Regions from separate parts of the Chitinimonas koreensis genome, predicted to be linked through region 1. Evidence: predicted binding sites of a transcription regulator. Region 1 holds the regulator's gene; each other region holds the start of a gene.
What was found. Region 1 encodes FNR, which switches genes on or off when oxygen is low (the NO sensors DNR and NnrR bind a similar motif). Its sites were predicted from a motif close to TTGATNNNNATCAA; they were not measured.
Positions count from the first base shown of each region.

Region 2: the regulator FNR is predicted to act here: its motif matches at 3,075-3,088, upstream of H9L41_RS14785 (hemerythrin domain-containing protein).
Region 3: the regulator FNR is predicted to act here: its motif matches at 3,135-3,148, upstream of ccoN (cytochrome-c oxidase, cbb3-type subunit I).

Region 1 is NZ_CP060704.1:2,949,592-2,955,573, reverse strand. Features, by position in the region: gene H9L41_RS12365 (phasin family protein) at 111-683, shown strand; gene H9L41_RS12360 (hypothetical protein) at 779-1,522, opposite strand; gene H9L41_RS12355 (LysR family transcriptional regulator) at 1,513-2,436, opposite strand; gene H9L41_RS12350 (hypothetical protein) at 2,464-2,622, shown strand; gene H9L41_RS12345 (hypothetical protein) at 2,708-3,001, shown strand; gene fnr (fumarate/nitrate reduction transcriptional regulator Fnr) at 3,062-3,793, opposite strand; gene hemN (oxygen-independent coproporphyrinogen III oxidase) at 3,884-5,290, shown strand; gene H9L41_RS12330 (sulfite exporter TauE/SafE family protein) at 5,550-5,982, shown strand, end outside.
Region 2 is NZ_CP060704.1:3,574,659-3,580,640, reverse strand. Features, by position in the region: gene H9L41_RS14800 (type IV pili methyl-accepting chemotaxis transducer N-terminal domain-containing protein) at 1-1,681, shown strand, start outside; gene H9L41_RS14795 (response regulator) at 1,698-2,366, shown strand; gene H9L41_RS14790 (YitT family protein) at 2,387-2,998, opposite strand; gene H9L41_RS14785 (hemerythrin domain-containing protein) at 3,189-3,629, shown strand; gene H9L41_RS14780 (hypothetical protein) at 3,626-4,885, shown strand; gene ubiU (ubiquinone anaerobic biosynthesis protein UbiU) at 5,235-5,982, shown strand, end outside.
Region 3 is NZ_CP060704.1:1,636,430-1,642,411, reverse strand. Features, by position in the region: gene ccoP (cytochrome-c oxidase, cbb3-type subunit III) at 1-545, opposite strand, end outside; gene H9L41_RS07100 (cbb3-type cytochrome oxidase subunit 3) at 538-726, opposite strand; gene ccoO (cytochrome-c oxidase, cbb3-type subunit II) at 836-1,450, opposite strand; gene ccoN (cytochrome-c oxidase, cbb3-type subunit I) at 1,468-2,919, opposite strand; gene H9L41_RS07085 (FKBP-type peptidyl-prolyl cis-trans isomerase) at 3,583-4,068, opposite strand; gene H9L41_RS07080 (peroxiredoxin) at 4,097-4,567, opposite strand; gene H9L41_RS07075 (cupin domain-containing protein) at 4,684-5,805, shown strand; gene H9L41_RS07070 (YchJ family protein) at 5,842-5,982, shown strand, end outside.

The DNA.
Region 1 (5,982 bases):
AAAAAGAGCTTGACGGTGAACCGGGCGCTGACCATAATGGTCTCATGCTGCGGTGCAAAAGAGACCATGTGCACGGCACATTCCACCGACAATCAGCCAGGAGAAGACCCATGTTCGCAACCTCCGATTTCGCCGCCCTCGGCCAAGCACAACTCGAAAAATCCATCCGTCTGTCCAATATCGCCCTGTCCGGTGTCGAGCGCCTCGTCACCCTGCAGCTCGACGTCGCCCGCGAACTGCTGAGCGAAAACACCGCCACCGCCAAGGCCCTGACCGAAGTCAAGGACGTGCAAGGCCTGCTGTCGCTGCAGCAGCAGCTGTCGCAGCCGGTGGTCGACAAGGCCCTGGCCGTCGCCAAGAACGTCTACGAAGCGGCCAGCAGCACCCAGGCCGAACTCGGCGCCTTCGTCGAAGAACAGGTCATCGAATTCAACAAGGGCTTGGTCACCACGCTGGACAAGGCCGTGAAGCAGGCTCCGGCCGGCTCCGAGATCGTCGTCTCGGCCGTCAAGACCGCCGTCGCCACCGCCGCTTCGGCCTACGACACGGTCGCCAAGACCGCCAAGAAGGTCACCAGCGACTTCGCCGAAGCCAGCGTCGCCGCCGCCGAAACCTCGGCCAAGGCCGCTGCCGGCGTTGCCAAGACCTCGGCTCGCAAGGCTTCGCCCGCTGCCGCGGTCTGATCGATCGCCGGTCGCGCCGCCTCGGCGGTGCGACGGATCGAACGAAAAAACCCACGCTTCGGCGTGGGTTTTTTCATGTCCGTCATCCGGGCGCTTCAGGATGCGGGCGGAGTGCCTCGAGCGCCGGATGACGGTACGTTGCCGGCCGATTGCCGACCCAGCCAGCGCAGCAGTTGCGCCAGCTTGCAGGCCGGCGAATCGGTTTCGGCGGCGCCGGGCGGCGTCAGCATGAACAGCGGCGGCAGGGGTTGCGCCGCGCAGTAGGGCCGGCGATCGGATTCGTGGTCCAGATAGCGCCCGGCGCGCTCGGCCAGCGCCCGCAGCAAGTCCTGCTGGCCTTGCCACCAGCCGCTGGGCGCCTGGCCCAGCGGCGCCATCATCAGGCCGGACAACTGGCCGATGCCGCCGCCGAGCATGGCCGCCAGGTCGGCCAGCAGCCGTGGTGCGGCCAGATCGCCGGCATGCAGCCAGCCACCGGCGGCCGGCGCCAGCGCGTCGAGCAGCGCACCGGCCTGCGCCACCGGCCCGGCTTCGCCGCCGACGGCGAGCAGGAAGCCGTGCTCCACGCCGAACGGACTGTCCTGCCAGGCGATCCGGATGCGCTGCGGATGATCGGGCAAGGGGGATGCATCGCCGAGCTCGACGACCAAGTCGCCGGCGGCGAGAGGGCAGGGCGGCGGGCCGCCGAGCAACCAGAGCTGCGGCCCGGCCGGCGCGACGCCCCCGGGCGGCGCGGACCAGCCCGGCGGCATCTGCGCATCGAGACACCAGCCCGCCTTGCCCTGCCGCGCCAACCGGGCCGCCAGCGTGGCCGGCAGGTCACAGGCGATCAGCTGCACGCCGGTCCGCCGCCCTCGCACAGCAGGCGGCTCACGGCCGGCTGGGCCAGGTGGTCGAGGAACCAGCGCAGCGCATTGCCGCGCGCCTTGGTCGGCCAGGCGACATGCAGCTTGGCGACCTGCTTGGCTTCCTCGCACTGCAGCGCGACCAGGCGGCCGGCATCGATATGCGGCTGGGCGATGCGGCGCGGCAGGAAGCCCACGCCGAGGCCGGCCAGCTGGGCGGCCAGCTTGTCGGCCTGGGTCGATACCGTCAGCGTCGGCTGGCCGGTCAGCAGGCCCGAGGTGCGCGGCGGCAGCGTGCGCGAGCTGTCGGCCACGCTGACCGCGCGGTGCGTGCGGACCGCCTGGATCGGCACCGGCTGCGGCTCGCGCGCCAGCGGATGGTGCGGCGCGGCGGCCAGCACGAATTCGACCTCGCCCAGCGGCTGGCTCTTGAAGCCGCCGCCGGGCGGCGCATCGTCGGGTGCGCCGATGGCGAGGTCGGCACGGCCGGTGTAGAGCGCATCCCAGGCGCCGCCGAAGGCCTCGTGCGAGAAGCGCAGCCGGGTCTCGCCGCCGATGCCGTCGAAGGCCGCGACCGAGCCGAGCAGGGCGCCGAAATCGACCAGGTCGCCGACCGCGATGCGCAGCTCGGGCTCCCAGCCGGTGGCGACGCGCTTGACGCGCGCCTCGAGCGCGGCGGCGGCGTCGAGCAGCGGGCGGCCTTCGCGCAACAGTTCCTGGCCGGCCGGCGTCAGCCGCGCACGGTGGCCGCTGCGGTCGAAGATCAGCACGTCGAGGTCCTGCTCGAGCTTCTGGATCGTGTAGGTGATCGCGGACGGCACGCGGTGCAGCTCGGCCGCCGCAGCGGCGAAGCTGCCCTTGCGATCGATGGCGTCGAGTACGACCAGCGCATCCAGGGATAGACGCATGTCAGGAATTCCGAAGCGGGCAACTGCATGGCAGGCAAGGAATGTTACGTCTCGATTATGGGCGAGCGGCGCAGCTTTGCCGACCTGTATTTCGATTTTATTGAACTCGTGCTGCATCGCAGCATCCAATCGGGGCGTAGAGCCTTGATCGAAAAGGGCTTTGCCGCTGCCCCGGGCAGGCGTTAGGATCGCCCCACGACGTCGGCGTCAGACCGATCCCAGGTAGTCAATTCAGGGGTGCAGAGTGCAAAAAGACATGGAGACATTGCACATGAAGTTGAAGTCGATCCTGGTGCTGTGGCCGTCCTTCCTGGTGGCCGGCATCCTCAACAGCCTGTTCTTCACCTTGTTCGATCCGCTCGAACTGACCTTCCAGGGCGAGCCGCTGTTCGAAACTCGCGTCATGGCCTATTCGATCGGTTTCTTCGTCTGCTGGCTGTTCGCCGGCCTGTCGAGCGGGCTGACGCTGTTCTTCGAGCGCGATCGCGAGCAATTGAACCGTTACTGTCCGGTCGATTTCAGCAAGCCGCAGCAAGATCACGATCCAGGCACGCTGGCGCATTGAAGGTGCGGCAGGCGGACAAAAGGCGACCCTCGGGTCGCCTTTTTCGTGGCCGCGCGGAGTTCAGTTGCGGGCGCAGCCCGACAGCAGCTGCTTGAGCGCCGGCAGGTCGCGCAGGGTGATCTGCTTGCCCTGCACGGCGATCAGGCCGTCGGTCTGGAACTTGGAGAAGGTGCGGCTGACGGTTTCGAGCTTCATGCCGAGGAAGCTGCCGATCTCCTCGCGCGTCATGCGCAGGTGGAAGCCGCTGGACGAGAAGCCGCGCGCGCCGAGCCGCTGCGACAGGTTGAGCAGGAAGGCGGCCAGCCGTTCCTCGGCGCGCATATTGCCCAGCAGCAGCATCACGCCCTGGTCGCGCACGATCTCGCGGCTCATCAGCTTGTAGAAATGCCGCGTCAGCGCCGGGATGTCCTTGGACAGCGATTCGAGCTGCTCGAACGGCAGCTCGCACACCTCGCAGTCCTCCAGCGCGATCGCGGTGCAGGCATGGCGCTCGCCGCCGAGCGCGTCGAGCCCGATCAGCTCGCCCGACATGTGGAAGCCGGTGACCTGCTCGCGGCCGTCCTCCGACAGCACCACGGTCTTGAAGAAACCGGTGCGCACCGCGTAGAGCGAGCGGAACGGATCGTCGGTGCGGAACAGCGCCTCGCCGCGCTTGACCGGGATGCGCTGCTTGATGATCTGGTCGAGCTGCGACAGCTCGTCGTGCTCGAGGCCGATCGGCAGGCAGAGCTCGCGCAGGCTGCAGCCGGCGCAGATGTTCTTGAGTTCGTGGGCGGGGAACAGGGTGGTCATATGGCGTTCGGATGGATGGCTTGACCCAGGTCAACGCCGCAAGTTTGACGCCTCCCTAGACTGCGAACAAGCCAAGCCCGAGCCTGACCGATGCAGATCCCGTTCAACGACGACCCCACCGCGCTCGAATTCGACCCGGAACTGGTCCGTCGCCACGATGGGCCGGGACCGCGCTACACCTCGTATCCGACCGCCGACCGCTTCGTCGAGGAATTCGACGAAGCGCGCTACCGCTGTGCGGTCGACGCGCGGCGCATGGCCGGCGCCGGCCGGCCGCTGTCGCTCTACGTCCACCTGCCGTTCTGCGGCACCGCCTGCTATTACTGCGCCTGCAACAAGATCGTCACCGAGGACCGCGGCCAGGCCGACGCCTACCTCGACGCGCTCGAGCAGGAGATCGTCATGCAGGCCAGGCTGTTCGGCCGCGAGGCGCCGGTGACCCAGCTGCACCTCGGCGGCGGTACGCCGACCTTCCTCACCGACGCCCAGCTCGAGCGGCTGATGCGCATGCTGACCGTGGCCTTCTCGATCGCGCCCGATGCCGAGCGCTCGGTCGAGATCGATCCGCGCCAGCTCGGCGAGCACACGCTGGCACTGCTGGCCGGCCACGGTTTCAAGCGCATGAGCATCGGCGTGCAGGATCTCGACCCGGCCGTGCAGGCCGCCATCAACCGGGTGCAGCCGGCCGGCCAGACCGCCGCCGTGCTCGATGCCGGCCGCGCGCTCGGCTACCGCTCGATCAATCTCGACCTGATCTACGGCCTGCCGTTGCAGACGCCGGACAGCCTCGCCGTCACGCTGGAACAAGTAAAAGCCTGGCGGCCGGCACGCATCGCGCTGTACAGCTACGCCCATCTGCCCGAGCGCTTCAAGCCGCAGCGCCGCATCGACGCCACGGCCATGCCCTCGGCCGAGACCAAGCTCGCCATGCTGCGGCTGGCGGTCGAGACGCTGTTGGCGGCCGGCTATCTCTACATCGGCATGGACCATTTCGCGCTGCCCGACGACGAGCTGGCGGTCGCGCTGCGGCAGGGGCGGCTACACCGCAACTTCCAGGGCTATTCGACCCAGGCCGAGTGCGACCTGGTCGGGCTCGGCGTGTCGGCCATCGGCAAGGTCGGCGGCGTCTATGCCCAGAACCATCGCGTGCTGGACGACTACTACGATGCGGTCGGCCAGGGCCGGCTGCCGATCGCGCGCGGGCTGGCGCTCGGCGCCGACGACCTGCTGCGGCGCGCGGTGATCCAGGCGCTGCTGTGCCAGTCCGAGCTGGTGATCGAGCCGTTCGAGACCAGCTGGATGATCGACTTCCGCAGCTACTTCGTCGCCGAGTGGCCGCAGCTCGAAGCGCTGGCGCAGGACGGCCTGGTGGCGCTGGGGCCCGACCGCATCCGCGTGACCGCGCGCGGCCGCCTGCTGGCGCGGGTGGTGGCGATGTGCTTCGACCGCTACCTGCGCGAGACGCGGATGGCGGCGCGCTATTCGCGTGTGATCTGAAGGCATGTGAAACGTGAAAGGCTGTGAAATGTGAAATGTGAAATGTGAAACGTGAACCCCGCTCCTCTGCCGGCAGTGATCTTTCAAGCCTTGTACGAGGACTGCGCCGTGACGAATCGCGGCGATTGCCGCGCTTCCGTATCTTCTTCGCCCACCGGCGGCTCTGGCGGATGAGGAGCGGGGTTCACGTTTCACCTTTCACATTTCACGTTTCACAGCCTTGTTCACGTTTCACATGCCGTTCACGTAAGCTCGCGCGATGTTCGATCCCTTCGATTCTTCCTTCGCGCTCACCCTGCTCGGCTGGTGGCTGGCCGGCTTCCTCGGCGGCCTGCATTGCCTCGGCATGTGCGGCGGGCTGGCCGCCGCGCTGGGGCTCAACGCCGTGGCCGGCCGGCGCGTGGCGCTGCTGCTGGCGGCCAACCTCGGCCGGCTCGCTTCCTATGTGGCGATCGGCACCGTGCTCGGCGGCCTGGCCGGCGCGGTGGCCTGGCTGCCGGCCGCGGCGCGGCTGCAGACGCTGCTGTTCCTGTTGTCGCAGCTGCTGGTCATCCTGCTCGGCCTGTATCTCGCCGGCTGGTCGCCGCTGCTGGCGCGGCTCGAGCGCATCGGCGGCACGCTGTGGCGCCGCCTGCAGCCGCGCTTCGCCGCCTTGCTGCCGCTGCGCAGCCTGCCGGCCGCCTTCGCCGCCG
Region 2 (5,982 bases), 630 kb from region 1:
CGACGACCTGGCGGCGCTGGCCGACACCCTGCAGCAGCTGCAGCGCGGCGTGCCGTCGCGGCCGCTGTTCCTGCCGGCCGGCAACGCGATCCGCGCCCAGATGGCGCAGGTGCGGCAGCTGTGGCAGGCCCGCCTGCAGCCGGCCGCCGAGCACGCGCTGGCCGGCGGCGGCCAGGCCGACTACCTGGCCGCGCTGCCCGGCTTCGTCGCCGAGGCCGACGCGCTGGTGCACATGATCGAGGTCGACAACGCCGGCAAGACCACCCTGCTGCGGTTGTCGCAGTCAGTGCTGATCGGCATCGCCTGCATCGGCACGCTGGCTGTGATCTACCTGCTCTACCTGTGGATCATCTCGCCGGTGATGCAGCTGCAGGACGGCCTGCGCCGCATGGCGGCGCACGAATTCGGCGTGCGGCTGCCGGTGGAGAGCCGCGACGAGTTCGGCGTGCTGGCGCAGGGCTTCAACCGCATGGCCGACGAGCTGGCGGAGCTGTACCGCGAGCTGGAGGAGCGGGTGCAGCGCAAGACCGCCCAGCTGGCCCAGCAGAACCGCGAACTCGGCGCGCTGTACGACATGGCCGCCTTCCTCAACCAGCCCTGCGATATCGACGCGCTGTGCCGCGGCTTCCTGCAGCGGGTGATGCGCCAGTTCGACGCCGACGGCGGCAGCATCCGGGTGATCGACCCGCTCGGCGAGAAGCTGCACCTGGTGGTGTCGGAAGGGCTGTCGGAGGCGCTGGAGGAGGCCGAGCACTGCATGAAGATCGACGCTTGCTTCTGCGGCGAGGCGACCCGCGAGGGCGTGGTGGTGATCCGCGACTTCCGCAAGCTGCCGCGCCAGGTCGAGTACAACTGCGCCAGGGAGGGCTTCAAGGGCCTGGCGGTGTTCCGGGTGGTGACCGGCGACGAGGTGCTCGGCGCTTTCTCGCTGCATTTCCGCGGCAGCCACGAGGTGCCGGCGGCCGAGGCGCAGCTGCTGGAGACGCTGGGCCAGCACCTGGGCGTGGCGCTGGACAACCGCCGGCTCGGCGCCAAGGCGCGCCAGCTGGCGGTGGCCGAGGAGCGCGGCCTGGTGGCGCAGGGCCTGCACGACAGCATCGCCCAGGGGCTGAACTTCCTGAACCTGCAATTGCAGATGCTCGACGGCGCGGTGGCGCGCGGCGACCTCGGCGAGATCCGCTTCATCGCGCCGATGCTGCGTGCCGGCGTGGACGAGAGCTACCAGGACGTGCGCGAGCTGCTGCTCAATTTCCGCAGCAAGCTCGGCCAGGGCGAATTGCGCGCCGCGGTCGAGGACACCGTGGCGCGCTTCCGCCGCCAGGCCGGCATCGAGGCGGCGCTGACGATCAACGAGCTCGACGGCGCGCCGCTGCCGCCCGAGCAGCAGCTGCAGGTGCTGTTCATCCTGCAGGAGGCGCTGTCCAATGTGCGCAAGCATGCGCAGGCGCGCCACGTGACGGTGCAGATCGGCAATCATCGCGATTTCGAGCTGACCATCCGCGACGACGGCCGCGGCTACGATCCGGCCGAGGTGGCCGGCCGCGGCGAGCGCCACGTCGGCCTGCACATCATGCGCGAGCGCGCGGCGCGGCTGCATGCCGTGCTGGAGCTCGACGCGCGGCCCGGCGCCGGCGCCAGCGTCCGGCTGGTGCTGCCGCAATCCGAACGCCAAGTCGCCTGAACCTCTGGGAAAGATCATGACCATCCGCATCCTGCTGATCGACGACCACAGCCTGTTCCGCTCCGGCGTGCGCCAGCTGCTGCAGCGCGAGACCGACCTGGAGATCGTGGCCGAGGCGGCCGACGGCGTGGAGGGCGTCAAGCGCGCCAAGGAATTCGCGCCCGACGTGATCCTGCTCGACCTCAACATGCCCGGCCTGTCGGGCCTGGAGACGCTGCAGCTCCTGGTGCAGGACCTGCCCGACGCCGCCGTGCTGATCCTGACCGTGTCGGAGGACGCCGACGAGCTGGGCCAGGCGCTGCGCAGCGGCGCGCGCGGCTACCTGATCAAGAGCATCGAGGCCGAGGCGCTGGTCGCCGCGGTGCGGCGCGTGCACCGCGGCGAGCCGGTGATCGCCGACAGCATGACGGCCAAGCTGGTGGCCCAGTTCCGCGCCCAGCCGGCGGGGCCGGCGGCCGGCGCCGGCCCCGCCGCCGAGCGCGACCGGCTGACTGCGCGCGAACGCGAGATCGTGCAGTGCCTGGCGCGCGGCGAGAGCAACAAGCAGATCGCCCGCCGACTCGACGTGGCCGAGAGCACGGTCAAGATCCACGTCCAGAACATTCTCAAGAAGCTGAACCTGACCAGCCGGGTGCAGGTGGCGGTGTATGCCGTCGAGCACGGCATCGGCGACGGCGCGGCCTAGATCGCTAGCTGGATCGCCGCCTAGATCGCCGTATAGCGGCCGGGCCGGTGGTTGACGGCGATCACCAGGTTCATCGCCGCGGCGCCGAGCACCGACAGCAGCACGCGGCGGCCGTCGAGCGCCAGCAAGGCGCCGCACAGGATCAGGCCGTCGGCCGCCATCTGCAGCTGGCCGGCGCGCCAGCCGCGCTTGTCCTGCAGGTAGAGCGCCAGCACCCCTATGCCGCCGAGGCTGGCGCGGTGGCGCACCAGGATCAAGAGGCCGGTGCCGGCCAGGAGCCCGGCCAGCACGGCGGCGAAGGCCGGGTCGAGCCCGTCCAGCCGGATGAAGCGCGGCAGCCACTCGCTGTAGACCGACAGGAGGCTCACCGCGGCGAAGGTCTTGACCGTGAACACCGGCCCCATGGCGCGCCAGGCGAACAGGTAGCAGGGCAGGTTGAGCGCGAAGAACACCGCGCCGAACGGCTGCCCGCTCAGGTAGTGGCCGAGGAAGGCCAGCCCGGCGGTGCCGCCGGTCAACAGGCCGGCCTCGCGCAGCAGCAGCACCGACACGGCCACGAACAGGCCGCCGATCAGCAGCGCCTGCAGGTCTTCGAACCAGGCATGGGAAGCGGTGGCGGCGGCGGTGGTCATGGCGGGTCCGGCGGAGGAGGGGGCGCCGCCATTATGGCGGGCCGGCGCGGGCCGCCGCGGCCGATCCGGCCGAAGCTTGACGCGGATCAAGCCGGCCGCGGCCGTCGCCGCGGCGCTTGCCCGCCGTCAAGGCGGAGCGCCTGGGCCGAGGCCTAGCATGGCGTCCTCGTCCCTACCCGGAATCCGCGCCATGACCGATGCCATCGCCCGCCTGATCCACGAGCACCATACCTGCGACGACCTGCTGGAACGGGTCGAGGCCGCCGCCCGCCGGGCCGACTGGCCGGCCGCGCGCGACCACTTCCATGAGGCCGAGCAGGCCATGCTCGGCCATTTCGAGCTGGAGGAGGAACGGCTGTTCCCGGCCTTCGAGCAGGCCACCGGCATCGTGCACGGCCCGACCGCGGTGATGCGCGAAGAGCACGAAGCCATGCGCGACCTGCTGGAGAACTGCCGCAGCATCCTGCTGCTGGAGGACGCCGCGGCGCTGCAGGCCGAGCTCGACACCCTGTTCATCCTGGTGCAGCAGCACAACGTGAAGGAAGAGAACGTGCTCTACCCGCTGTGCCGCGCGCGGGTGCCGGGGCTGGCGGCGCTGCTGGCCGAGCCGGCGCCGGCCCAGCCGGCATGAGTGCGCCGGCCAATCTCGACTTCGAGCTGGCGCCGGCGCCCAGCGTGGTGTTCGGCTGCCTGTTGCCGGCGCCGTGGGTCGGGATCGCGGCCGGCCTGCTGCTGGCCTTCGGCCCGGTCGAGGGGTTGCCGCACCGCTTCGCGCCGCTGAGCCTGGCGCTGGTGCATGTCGTCGCGGTCGGCATGCTGCTGCCGGTGATGCTCGGCGCGCTGTTCCAGCTGCTGCCGGTGCTGGCCGGCGTGCCGGTGCCGGCCGCGCGCCATGTCTCGCCGCTGGTGGCGCCGTGCTGCATTGCGACCGCGGCCGGCCTAGCTTGGGGCTTCATCGGCGGCGATCCGCGCGGCTTCAGCCTCGCCGGCGGCGTGGCGCTGGCCGGGCTCGGCACGGTGGCGCTGTTGCTGGCGATCGCCGGCCGGCGGGTGGCGGTGGTCAATCCCAGCACCCGGGTGCTGCGCCGCGTCGGCTGGGCGCTGGCGGCCACGCTGGCGCTGGGCGCGGCGCTGGCCGGCGTGTTCGGCTATGGCTGGGCGCTGCCGCTGGCCACGCTGCTCGACCTGCACCTGGCCTGGGGCCTGGGCGGCTGGCTAGCGGTATTGCTGGCCGGCGTGGCGGCCACCGTGCTGCCGATGTTCTGGCAGGCGCCGCGGCCGTCGGCCGTGTTCGAGCGGTTGCTGCCGTGGGCGGTCTGGCTGCCGCTGCTGGCCGGGTTCGCCGAGCTGGCCGGCCAGCTTCTGCCGTGGCGCCCGCTGGCGCTGCTGGCCCTGGCCGCATTGGCCGCGATCGGTTGCTACGCAGTGCTCGCTGCGCGGCGGCGCCACGACCCGGCCTGGCCGCTGTGGCTGGCCGCGGCGTTTTCCTGGCTGGCCGCCGCGCTGCTGGGCCTGGCCGCGCCGTGGCTGCCGGCGGCCTGGCCGTTGCCGTGGTGGATCGGCGTGCTGGCCCTGGTCGGCGGCGGCGTGCTGCCGGTCAACGCCATGCTGGGCAAGATCATTCCCTTCCTGGCCTGGCTGCACCTGCGCAAGCGCCTGCCGGCGCGGGTGCGGGTGCCGCCGATGCAGGCCTTGCTGCCGCCGGCGGTGCAGCGTGTGCAGGTGGGTTTGGTGCTGCTGGCGTGGGCGGGCTTGCTGGCGTTGCCGCTGGCGCCCGATCGGCTGGCCGGGCCGGCGGGGATCGCCTTCGCGGTTTCGCAGGGTTTGCTGGGCGGCATGTTGTTGCACGTGCTGGGGCAATTCGTGCGCTTGCGGCCGCGAGGTTGATGCGCCAGTCGAGGTTGATGCGTTGGCCGAGGTTTCACTGCACCACCCTCTCCCCCGGGAGAGGGCAGGGTGAGGGAGCGGCGGTTCAGCATAGCGCTGTCAGTGATTGATTCGACCGGCGCTCCCTCACCCCGGCCCTCTCCCGGGAGGAGAGGGGGAGACAGCGCCATCTCATACGCCTGCGGTTTGGATTCCAATCATCGAACCACGAGTCATCTGCTTTCTGCCTCCAGGCCCGGGCGGTTGAATGCCAGTCCGGTTTGCCCCATTTTTCCTGCCAATCGTACCCTTCGCCAAGCCTTGACCCAGGACAAGGCCGCCTGCCGGCCGCCTGCCTAGACTGCCCGCCATGCACACCTCACAACCCATGGAACTGGTGGCCCCGGCCGGCAGCCTGGCGGCGCTCAAGGCGGCCTTCGAGGCCGGCGCCGACGCGGTCTACCTCGGCCTGCGCAATGCCACCAATGCGCGCAACTTCGCCGGGCTCAACTTCAGCGAGGCCGACATCCGCAGCGGCGTGGCGCTGGCCCGCAAGCTCGGCCGCAAGGTGCTGTTCGCCATCAATACCTTCCCGCAGCCGGGCCGCACCCATGAGTGGCGCGCCGCGGTCGACGCCGCCCACGATCTGGGCGCCGACGCGGTGATCCTGGCCGACCCCGGCCTGCTGGTCTACGCCCGCGAGCGCTATCCCGAGCTGCGGCTGCACCTGTCGGTGCAGGGCTCGGCCACCCATGCCGATGCGATCGAGCTGATGCGCGAGCAGTTCGGCATCCGCCGGGTGGTGCTGCCGCGCGTGCTGACGCTGCAGGAGGTCGACCGGCTGGCGCGGCAGACCCAGGTCGAGATCGAGGTGTTCGGCTTCGGCAGCCTGTGCGTGATGGCCGAGGGCCGCTGCCTGCTGTCCAGCTTCGCCACCGGCGATTCGCCCAACAACAAGGGCGTCTGCTCGCCGGCCCACGCGGTGCGCTGGCACGAGCGCGACGGCCGGCTCGACGCGCGGCTCAGCGGCATCCTGATCGACCGCTACGCGCCCGGCGAGCCGGCCTCCTACCCGACGCTGTGCAAGGGCCGCTTCGAAGTGGAAGGCCGGGCCGACC
Region 3 (5,982 bases), 1.3 Mb from region 1:
CCGCGCCCCTGGCTGATGGTCTCGACGATCTTGTCCGGCGTGCCGCCGTACAGCCAGTCGCCGTCGGTCAGGTTGGGGAAGCCCTTGGCGCCGCGCGCGTCCGAGCCGTGGCACTGCATGCAGTAGGTCAGGAACAGGCTCTGGCCCGACTTGCGCGCCTCCTCGTCCTTGGACAGCGTCGCGATGTCGACCTTGATGTACTTGTCGTACAAGGGCTTGATCGCCGCTTCCTTGGCGGCCGATTCCTGCTCGTACTGGCTCACCTTGGTCCACTTCTTGGTGCCGGCCCAGACGCCCGGATAGAACACCAGGTAGCCGACGCCGAACACGATGGTCAGGTAGAACAGCCCCATCCACCAGCGCGGCAGCGGGTTGTTGTACTCCTCGAGGTCGCCGTCCCACTTGTGGCCGGTCACCTTCACCTGTTCGCCCTTGGGCAGCTTCACCACGCTCTGCGATCTGAGCAGGTAGCCCAGCCAGGCGAACGACAGCACCACGATGCCGGCCACCCACCAGGCCCAGAATTGGCTGAAGAAATCAGTCATGTTTCGCTCCAACACCCTCAACCGCGATCGGTCGGCGAGGGCAGGTCGTCGTCGTTGATCGGCTGCATGGACGCCTCTTCGAATCGGCGCGCCGCCGGCTTGCCCAGGCCCACAGGGCGATGGCGACGAAGCAGACGAGGCCGGCCACGGTGATCGCCTGGCGGAAGAGATTGATGTCCATGACAGCTCCTTGATTAGCTGCAATCAGCTATGCGAATCGGTAGGCCGGGCCGGTGCCCGACCCCGCCGCCGGGCGCGCAGCCCGGCCGCGGATCCATCCGGCGCCCGCCTCAGCGGATGCCCTTGAGCGCGAGGCCCAGGCCCTGCAGGTAGGCGATCACCGCGTCCATCTCGGTCTTGCCCTCGACCTCCTCGGGCGCCTTGGCGATCTCGTCCTTCGTATAGGGCACGCCGACCTTGGTGAGCGCGGTCATGCTGGCCTGCACCCGCTTGGGATCGAGCTTGCCGGCGGCGAGCCAGGGGAAGGCCGGCATGTTCGACTCGGGCGTGGTGTCGCGCGGGTTCATCAGGTGCACGAAGTGCCATTCGTCCGAGTAGCGGCCGCCGACGCGCGCCAGGTCGGGCCCGGTGCGCTTGGAGCCCCACTGGAACGGGTGGTCGTAGACCGACTCGCCGGCGACCGAGTAGTGGCCGTAGCGCTCGGTCTCGGCGCGGAACGGCCGGATCATCTGCGAGTGGCAGTTGTAGCAGCCCTCGCGGATGTAGACGTCGCGGCCGGCCAGTTGCAGCGCGGTATAGGGCTTCACGCCCGGGATCGGCTGGGTGGTCGACTTGGAGAACATCAGCGGCAGGATCTCGACCAGCATGGCGACGCTGATGATGGCCAGCGTGAAGCCGATCAGATAGCCGACGTGTTCTTCGATCAGGTGTTGGATCTTGTCCATGACTCGGGCTCCTCGATTCAGGCGTGCGCCGCTTGGGCGGTCGGGATCGGGGCGTCGACGGCGCGGCCCAGCATGATGGTGCGGGCGACGTTGTAGGCCATCAGGAACATGCCGCCGAGGAACATGGCGCCGCCGAGCACGCGGATCATGTAGTAGGGGTAGCTGGCCTTGACGCTGTCGATGAAGGCGTAGGTCAGCGTGCCGTCCGGGTTGGTGGCGCGCCACATCAGGCCCTGGGTCACGCCGGCGATCCACATCGCGGCGATGTAGAGCACCACGCCCAGCGTGGCGATCCAGAAGTGCGCCTCGATCAGCGGCACCGAGTACATCTTCTCGCGGTTGAACAGGCGCGGGATCAGGTAGTAGATCGAGCCGATCGAGATCATCGCCACCCAGCCCAGCGCACCCGAGTGCACGTGGCCGATGGTCCAGTCGGTGTAGTGCGACAGCGCGTTGACGGTCTTGATCGACATCATCGGACCTTCGAAGGTCGACATGCCGTAGAACGACAGCGCGGTCACCAGGAACTTCAGGATCGGATCGGTGCGCAGCTTATGCCAGGCGCCCGACAGGGTCATGATGCCGTTGATCATGCCGCCCCAGCTCGGCGCCAGCAGGATCAGCGAGAACACCATGCCCAGCGACTGGGTCCAGTCCGGCAGCGCGGTGTAGTGCAGATGGTGCGGGCCGGCCCACATATAGGTGAACACCAGCGCCCAGAAGTGCACCACCGAGAGCCGGTAGGAGTAGACCGGGCGGCCGGCCTGCTTGGGCACGAAGTAGTACATCATCCCGAGGAAGGCCGCGGTCAGGAAGAAGCCCACCGCGTTGTGGCCGTACCACCACTGCACCATCGCGTCGACCGCGCCGGAGTAGGCCGAGTACGACTTCCAGAAGCTGACCGGCACTTCCATGCTGTTGACGATATGCAGCAGCGCGACGGCCAGGATGAAGGCGCCGTAGAACCAGTTGGCCACGTAGATGTGCTTCTGCTTGCGCTTGGCGATGGTGCCGAAGAACACCACGGCATAGGCCACCCAGACGATGGTGATCAGGATGTCGATCGGCCATTCGAGTTCGGCGTATTCCTTGCCGCTGGTGTAGCCCAAGGGCAGCGTGATGGCCGCCAGCAGGATCACCACCTGCCAGCCCCAGAAGGTGAAGGCCGCCAGCTTGTCCGAGATCAGCCGGACGCCGCAGGTGCGCTGGACCACGTAGTAGGAAGTGGCGAACAGCGCGCAGCCGCCGAAGGCGAAGATCACCGCGTTGGTGTGCAGCGGGCGCAGCCGGCCGAAGTGGAAGTACGGGCCGTAGTTGAGCTCGGGCCAGGCCATCTGGGCGGCGATGATCACGCCGACCAGCATGCCGACGATGCCCCACACCACCGTCATGATGCTGAACTGCCGCACCACCCGGTAGTTGAAGGTCTCCGCCCCGGTCTGCTCGACAAGCGCAGGGTTGGCTTGCATGGGAAGTCTCCGAAGAACGCAAAAAAATCCGCTTTGGGCCCGCAGCATGCCGCAGGCAGCGGCTCAAAGGCCGCACACCTCCCGCGACAAAAAGTCGCAAGAAGCCGTGACACACCGCTCCCCCTCGGGCAGCGCGCCGAATGTTCGATAGCAACGGGACAGGATCGGGCTAGAACACTCGGTGCCGAGATTACGCTGGCGGCCGGCGGCCCTTGTTGATGTGCGTCAACCAGGTCTGCGAACGAAACCGGGAACCGGTGGTCGTCGCGCATGGCTGCGCCGAATTCTTGCTCTTGAATCGAGTCTGCTGCAAAGCAGCAATTCTAGCGCCTGACCGAACTGCGGGCAATTGAGCAATTGCTCTGGAAGCCGCGTCCAGACTGGCATACGGGAAAACGGCATATATCCTGGGAACGATTCCCAACCGCACAAGACGGTATCCGGAGCAGCCCGTTTCCGGCTGTCGAAGGCCGCTATAACGCGGCATCCGCCAGCCCGGTTGACAGCGCCTCGATCGCGCGCCGAACCGCCTGCGTTCCGCCGTCGGCGGCGCCGGGACCGAACGGCCCGGCGCGCCTGCGGCGATCGACCCGTCGCGCCCTCCCGGAAAAAACGACGGCGGCATCGCGAGGATGCCGCCGAGGCGGGAATGGCGCGGCCGGATCAGTGATGGTGGCCGTGCTCGCCGTGCACGTGGCCGTGTTCGAGTTCCTCGGCCGAGGCCGGGCGCACTTCGTCGATGGTGGCGGCGAAGCGGATGCGCTTGCCGGCCAGCGGGTGGTTGCCGTCGACCACGACCTTGCCGTCTTCGATCTCGGTGATGGTGAACAGCATCACGTCGCCGCTTTCCGGATCGTCGGCCTCGAACATCATGCCGACCTCGATCTCCTCGGGGAACACGTCGCGCGGCTCGATGCGGACCAGCTCGGCGTCGTATTCGCCGAAGGCGTCGTCCGGTTCCATCGTCACGTCGACCGAGTCGCCGGTCTTCTTGCCGTGCAGCGCTTCCTCGACCACCGGGAAGATGCCGTCGTAGCCGCCGTGCAGGTAGACCATGGGCTCGTCGGCCTCGGTCTGGTCGAGCAGCTCGCCCTCCGAGTCGTACATCTTGTACTGGAGCGAGACGACCGTGTTCTTGACGATTTCCATGCTGGGGGATTCCTCGGGAGACGCCGCGCTAGGCGTCAAGTTGTTGAATGAGCTTGAGTACATCTGCGGCGTGGCCGCGCGGCGTGACGTTGTACAGCGTGTGCCGCAGGGTGCCGGCGCGATCGACGATGAAGGTCGAGCGGATCGTGCCGAATTTTACCACGCCGTCGCGCTCCAGCTCCCTGAGCGTGTGATAGCGGCGCGACACGTCGGTTTCGGAATCGGACAGCAGGCGCACCAAGAGGCCGTGCTTGTCGCGGAACGCCTCGTGGCAGAACGGATCGTCGAGGCTCACGCCGAGCACCACCGTGTTGGAGCGCTCGAAGCGGTCGGCCAGGTCGGAGAACTCGATCGCCTCGCGGGTACAGCCCGGATCGTCGTCGCGATGATAGAAGTACAGCACTACCGTCTTGGCGCCGCGGTAGTCGGACAGCTTCACCATGTCCATCGCGGCGTCGGGCAGCTCGAAGTCGGGCGCGGGATGGCCGGGTTCCAGCATAGATGCACCTCCGGGTGGTTGGGCTCGGTCGGACCCGCTGCCGGCCGCCGTGCTGCAGGCTCCGGCATCGGATGAGATAATTCGGGCCAGCTGACCTCTTCCCCTATATAGCGCATATGCCCAATCCGCCCCTTGGCAATCTGACGGCCGAGCAATTCCTGGCCGATTACTGGCAAAAAAAACCACTGCTGATCCGCCAGGCGGTGACGCAATTCGACTGGCTGCCCGGGCTCGACGAGCTGGTCGCGCTGGCCGGCCGCGACGATGTCGAATCGCGCCTGGTCGAGCTTCGCAACGGCAAGTGGTCGTGCGAGTCGGGTCCGTTCCGCCCCTCGCGCTTCAAGAAGCTGGCCGCCAGCGACTGGACCGTGCTGGTGCAGAACATGAACCACCACCAGGCCTTCTGCGCCGAGCTGCTGTACCGCTTCGACTTCATCCCGCAAGTGCGGCTGGACGACCTGATGATCAGCTACGCGCCGGCCGGCGGCGGCGTCGGCCCGCATTTCGACAGCTACGACGTGTTCCTGCTGCAGGTCGGTGGCAGGAAGCGCTGGCGCATCTCGTCACAGGACGACCTCGAGCTGGTCGACGGCGCGCCGCTGAAGATCCTCGAGCGCTTCGTGCCCGAGCAGGAATGGGAGCTCGAGCACGGCGACATGCTCTACCTGCCGCCGCGCTACGCCCACGAGGGCGTGGCGCTCGAGGCCGGCATGACCTGGTCGGTCGGCTTCCGCGCGCCGACCGCGCAGGAGCTCGGCGGCGCCTTCCTCGACTACCTGCGCGACCGCATCGAGCTGCCCGGCCTCTATGCCGACCCCGACCTGGCCGCCGTGTCCGAACCGGCCCGGCTGCCCGACGACTTCGTGGCGCGGGTGGCGCAGATGCTGAACGGCATCCGCTGGGGCGAGGCCGAGGTGCGCGACTTCATCGGCCGCTACTTCAGCGAGCCCAAGGCCCACGTGTTCTACGATTCGCCCGACGACGAACTCGACGAGGACGATTTCGCCGCCGCAGTGGCCCGCCACGGCGTGGCGCTCGATCTCAAGAGCGCGATGCTGTTCGACGGCGACCGCGTCTACATCAACGGCGACACGCTCGACGCCGAGCCGGCCGCGCTGCCGGCGCTGCGCGAGCTGGCCAACCGCCGCCGCCTGCCGCCGGCCGACTATCCGGCCGAAGCGGTCGAGGCGCTCTACGCCTGCTACGAATACGGCTACCTGGCCCCCGGCGGCGAATGACGCCGCCCTCCCCCATCACACACGACGAATAGAACAATGGCCAAACACGCCTTCCCGACCGATTGTCCCTGCCAGAGCGGCAAGCCCTACAAGGACTGCTGCTTCATGTACCACATGGAAAAACAGCAGCCGCCGACCGCCGAGGCGCTGATGCGCTCGCGCTACGCCGCCTACGTG